2 linked regions of the Gloeocapsopsis sp. IPPAS B-1203 genome follow. The protein of the gene in region 1 binds, or shares a complex with, the protein of each later gene. Links are inferred from orthologs where the notes say so. Each region holds a gene or a part of one and is shown on either strand. Other genes may lie near its edges.

Region 1 (2,965 bases):
CGCTGGACCCACTGGAGGTGCTGGGTTTGCTTTTCCTGCGGTCAGAGCCAACTTAATGACCGCAACAACTTTTTTTGCCATTCTCTATTAGCCTTGTTTCTGAACCTGATTAAATTCCAATTCGACGGGCGTGTCGCGTCCAAAAATTGAGAGTAATGCTTTAAGCTTGCTCCGTTCTGGACTGACTTCTACCACTTCACCTTCAAAGTCTTTAAATGGACCCGAAAGTACAACAATTTTATCGCCAGCTGCCATATCAATTTTAACGACTGGCTCTTGCTCAGCTGTCTGTTTAAATATCCGTTCGACCTCTGTATGACTCAGTGCAACTGGTTTGACGTGACCGCGCCCTCTGCCAACTCCTTTTTTTTGCTCGGCTCCCACAAAGTTGATGACATGAGGCGTGTTTTTGACAACTTGCCAGGTGTCATCATCCATTGACATTTTGACAAGCACGTAGCCAGGGAATACTTTTTCTTCTGTATGCTGTCTACTGCCGTCTTTCCGAATTTTCACAGCAGGAGTCTGCGGGATTTCAACTTGAGCAATCCGCTCGGCAACATCAAAGGTCTGTGCTCTCCGCTCTATGTCTGCTTTGACTCTTTTTTCACATCCAGATGCTACTTGAACTGCATACCAACGCGGAGTTAGAGCAGGAGTAGTTGTCTCTCCTGCATTCTGTGATTGATTGGGATTGTGTGATTCGTCTTCAAAAATCATCGAAACACCTGTCCTGCTGCCCAAGCAAAGAAGCCATTAACCAGATAGATAAAGGTTGCCGAAAGCACTACCATCGACAATACAGCAGCTGACTCACTTACAAGTTGCTGTCTGCTTGGCCAGACAACTTTGTCGAATTCTTCTTTGGTTCCTTGGAAGAAGCTACCAATATTACCCCCATTCTTGGGTTCTTGGATTTCAACTTCATTCTTCTTATTCACGAGCAATCGTCTCCCCAATCACAATGCAGCTATGACACGAATTTCTGCACTCGCAGACACTCAAACTTGCCTACTTTGCGAGACGGTCTTAGTCATACTTACACAAATAATTTTACCCGAAAGTTTCACATCTTGATGCCGCTTAAACGCTTCATACTGCTTTCGGGTATGTCTATAGTGAATGTGCTACAAGCGGACTTATAGTCTGCACAGCGCGCCCTGGAGGACTTGAACCCCCGACATCAGGTTTTGGAGACCTGCGTTCTACCAACTGAACTAAGAGCGCACAACTTTCTGTAGCTGTAGCCACTGAATTGTAGTGTAACGCAATTTGAGAGCGAATGCGTTAAATTCAGCTTGATTTAACTGAATGTATTCTACAAAGCGCGGTCAAAGCGTTGTTTCACGCGGGTAGCTTTACCAACACGATCGCGTAAATAGTATAACTTAGCGCGGCGGACTTTACCACGCCGCAGTACTTTTATACTAGCAACGCGGGGTGAGTGTAGTAGAAAAACTCGCTCTACGCCTACTCCCTGAAAGATTCTTCTTACTGTAATTGTCTCATTGATTCCGCCATTGCGTTTGGCAATGACTACTCCTTCATAAGGTTGGGTACGTTCTTTGCCACCTTCTTGAATAATGACTCCTACTCTAACTGTATCTCCGACATAGATATCGGGTAAATTCGACTTTAATTGCTCCGCTTCTATCGAGCGGATAATCTCTTGCGCGTTCATAGCCTTATGAAAAACTCACAATCATCCATATTAACTTGATACTTGGCTTTGAGTCTAGGGGTAAAGTAGTTAGCTTTCGGCTATCCATCAATCGATAGAGACTTGCATAAAGAACTATTGCGCTCAACGCCTTTCATAGAGCTTGTTAGACCAACTGAATAAAAAAAATCATTGTCTATTCAGTTTTGAAGATTAAAATCTCGGTTGACTTACATGAGTTACTCTACAGACTGATTTTGGTAAAACAGTGACACATTTTTAATTTTTGTCGCTATGATTGTATGTATAATTTAATGTATTAAAAATAGTAACAAGGTATTGCATTTAATCCTAAAATACCCTTGATTGATATAACTTTCCATGAGGCTTGCTGATAGTGACATCACCGCAACAACTGACCTACACAAGAGAAGCTTCGCTGCTAGCTGCAGAATTTTTCAAACACTCCGCTGGTAAATGGCGCTCAGAAAGGCGATATTACACTTTGCCAGATGGAGAAACAAAGGAAATGGTTAGCATTATTACCATTCAGTTTTTAGAACCAGGGTGTGCAGAACTAGAACAACTCGCTCAATTACACCAACTTGATGATGCTACAGTTCTCACTTGTGGTGCTAAAGTAAGCTGGGAAAGTACAAATTCGGTGTCAGGAAAGAAAGAATCGAAAGGCACGACACTTTTCGGTGTAGGTGGAACAACGTTGTATCGCGATCGCGGTTTTGCGACAACAAAGCCAGTCACAGCCGAGTATTATTTCTCCAATCCTCAAACAATGTGTTTGCGTACAGAGTACAAAGGTTCTGTATTTGAAGAAGAATTGAAGTTGATCGGTAACAATTACCGTACTCGGCAAACAATTATTTCCCGCGCAGGCGAACAGCAGATGATTGGTCAGTATTTAGAGAAAAGACTGTAGGAGGGGTGAGGAGTGTGGGGCGAGGGGCGAGTGGGAGTGTAAGAGTGTGGGAGAGACGAAAATGCTATTTTTCCCTAATACCCTCATACCCTACTACCCTAATACCCTCATACCCTCATACCCTACTACCCTTGAACTCTACTACCCTACTACTCATCTTCTAATAGTGGTTTCCTGACTTACGGTGGTGAACGGCGGTAACTCCATCGGAATCTAGGACTTTGCCATTATTCACTGCTGCATAAACAATCCAGTGATCGCCAGCTTCCATGCGATTTTGAATAGAGCACTCAAGATAAGCAAGAGCGTCAGAGAGAACAGGACAGCCATTATCTGCGCTTTGAGTTGCTACACCGCTGAAGCGATCT
Region 2 (2,831 bases), on another replicon or contig:
TTATTATTGGGTTTATTCATTAGTGTTAGGTATAAACTCTAAAAGCTTTGAATTGTTAATTAAGTATTTTTTCTCGTTAAAAATAATTTTTATTACGTTATTAATTGGAAGAGTGATAGAACTACAAGCAATGGAAGTCATCAGAATTTCAGCACTTTATGATAATTACATCTTTTTACTGCATGAACCCATGCAAAATATAGCTGCGGTTGTAGACCCAGCAGAGGCGGAACCAGTACTACAGCAATTAGAGCAACTAGGCGCAAAGCTAGTGACAATTTTTAATACGCATCATCATAATGACCATGTGGGTGGTAATCGCAAGTTGATGCAGCATTTTGGTAATGTCACAGTGTATGGTGGCGAGAAAGATCGTGGCAGAATACCTGGACAACAAGTTTTTTTGAAAGAAGGCGATCGCGTTTACTTTGGCGATCGCACTGCTGAAGTCATTTTTGTCCCTGGACACACTCGCGCCCACATTGCTTACTACTTTCCACCAGAAACACCAGGGGCGCTTGGAGATTTGTTTTGTGGTGATACTTTATTTGCTGGAGGTTGCGGTCGCTTATTTGAAGGGACTCCAGCCCAAATGATGGATTCTTTATCTAAATTAAGAGCTTTACCGGATAATACGCGAGTGTGGTGTGCTCACGAATACACTTTAAAGAACCTGCAGTTTGCACTGACAGTGGATGGTGGAAACCCTGAGTTACAAGCTCGTTTTGCTACTGTCAAAGCAGCACGTAATCGTTTTGCAGCTACTATACCTTCGATGTTGAGTATCGAAAAGCGTACTAATCCTTTTTTGCGTTGGCATCAACCAGAATTACAGTTAGCAGTCCAAAGTAACGATCCATTGCAAACTTTTGCACGGTTGCGCGGCATGAAAGATCAGTTCTAACTTCCAGTAGTTTTTTCTAGAATAAATCACAGCATCAACAAGATTGCTGCAAATTAACTGCACGCAGTATGATAAATAGTTGCGATCGCTTGCTGCATTTCGTTACGATTATAAATTCTGACTCCTTTTACAAAGTAGTTTCATCCTTCTACTGCAAAGACACCACAGCAATTAAATCACGACAGGAAAATCATGGCAAAACGCGTGCAATTAGTTCTCAATCAGGATATTAGTAAGTTAGGACGATCTGGAGACTTAGTTGAAGTTGCACCAGGCTACGCTCGCAATTATTTGCTGCCCCAAAATTTAGCGGTGCAGGCGACTCCAGGTATTCTCAAGCAAGCTGAACGCAAGCGTGAAAAAGAACGTCAACGTCAAGAAGAATTAAAGCAACAAGCTTTAGCCCAAAAAGCAGCATTAGACAAAGTTGGGCAATTGACTATTGCTAAGCAAGTTGGCGAAAAAGATGCAATCTTTGGTACTGTAACTGCTCCCGAAGTCGCAGCGTTAGTTCAAGAAGCCATTGGTCAAGAGGTAGATCGGCGTGGAATTACCTTACCTGACATTAGCCAAACAGGAACTTACACCGCTGAAATTAAGCTGCATCCAGAGGTAACAGCAGAAGTCCAAATTCAGGTCGTACCAGAATGAAGAAGTCATGGGTCAGAGGTCAGGGTGATTTTTGAACCGCAGGTCTGCACGATTCGCATCCTTAAATGAGAACAAAAAATTTCTCCCCTGCACTTGAAGCACCTCTGCTTAATTGTATTCAATCTAAACTTGAAAGGGTATTAGTCCACCTCCGTGGACTTCGTTTTTACAGCCGCGAAGGGAGTCACTAGGCTTAAAAGATGTGGTGTGTAATCATAGCCAGGGCAATAATAGAAAGCGGAAAGATAGATAATAGATACAGTATCTAATTTCTTGCCTTAAATTTGTCCTCCTCGTAACCCTAACCTCTGACCTCTGACCTCTGACTGCTATATGACTCAACAACTGAGTTTTCAAGATAATATAGGTGGCTTACCTCCACAGAATGTTGATGCAGAAGAAGCCATTCTAGGAGGTATTCTACTCGATCCTGAAGCGATTAGCCGTGTGAGCGATCGCTTGATTAAAGATGCTTTTTATATCAACGCCCACAGAGAAATTTACGAAGCTGCCTTGAAACTCCACAATCAGGGTAAACCAACGGATCTTTTAAGTGTTTCAGCGTGGTTAGCAGATCGCGATTTACTTGCACGTATCGGTGGGAGAAGTAAATTAACTCAACTTGTAGATCGTACTGTATCAGCAGTCAATATTGACGTGCTAGCAATGCTAGTGATGGATAAATACTTGCGGCGCAAGTTGATCGAATCGGGTAATGAAATTGTCCAGCTAGGCTATCAAACTGATGTGGAGTTGGCAACAGTTTTAGACAGCGCTGAGCAAAAAGTTTTCAGCATCACGCAAGAACGCCCGCAACAAGGTCTTGTCTCGATTTCGGATACGCTCATTGATACTTTTCAGGAACTTGAAAGTCGCGATCAGGGGCAAACTCTACCAGGAATATTGTGCGATTTTTACGATCTGGATGCTCTTACAGGTGGTTTCCAGCGTTCTGACTTGGTAATTTTGGCAGGACGCCCAGCAATGGGAAAAACTGCTTTAGCATTGAATATTGCTAAAAATATTGCTGCTCGTTATGAACAATCAGTTGCGGTTTTTAGCTTAGAAATGTCTAAAGAGCAATTGGTGCAACGTCTTTTGGCAAGTGAAGCAGGAATCGAAAGTCATCGGATGCGGGCTGGACGCATTAGCCAAAACGAGTGGGAACAACTAAGCCGCGCATTTGGAAATTTATCGGAATTACCAATTTATATTGACGACACCGCAAATATGACGGTGATGGAAATGCGATCGCAAGCACGACGCCTACAAGCTG

The links. Proteins that work in one complex are often made in the same cells at the same time.
Region 2: rplS (region 1) and rplI share a complex: the UniProt entries of both Bacillus subtilis proteins name them as parts of the 50S ribosomal subunit. The link is inferred for Gloeocapsopsis sp. IPPAS B-1203 from one-to-one orthologs.

What each region holds. Positions count from the first base shown.
Region 1 is NZ_PEIG01000024.1:21,521-24,485, reverse strand. What follows is about bases 1-2,913. They hold rplS (50S ribosomal protein L19), read right to left. Parts: upstream 1,682-2,913; coding sequence 1,319-1,681; downstream 1-1,318. Other genes in these bases: CSQ79_RS25975 (diflavin flavoprotein), read right to left, coding at 2,758-2,913; CSQ79_RS25980 (phycobiliprotein lyase), read left to right, coding at 2,058-2,597; secE (preprotein translocase subunit SecE), read right to left, coding at 717-941; nusG (transcription termination/antitermination protein NusG), read right to left, coding at 88-720; rplK (50S ribosomal protein L11), read right to left, coding at 1-81. Also shown: more of CSQ79_RS25975, read right to left, coding at 2,914-2,965. UniProt on the Bacillus subtilis protein: This protein is located at the 30S-50S ribosomal subunit interface and may play a role in the structure and function of the aminoacyl-tRNA binding site.
Region 2 is NZ_PEIG01000009.1:231,689-234,519, reverse strand. What follows is about bases 47-2,825. They hold rplI (50S ribosomal protein L9), read left to right. Parts: upstream 47-1,096; coding sequence 1,097-1,555; downstream 1,556-2,825. Other genes in these bases: dnaB (replicative DNA helicase), read left to right, coding at 1,889-2,825; gloB (hydroxyacylglutathione hydrolase), read left to right, coding at 131-904. Also shown: more of dnaB, read left to right, coding at 2,826-2,831. UniProt on the Bacillus subtilis protein: Binds to the 23S rRNA.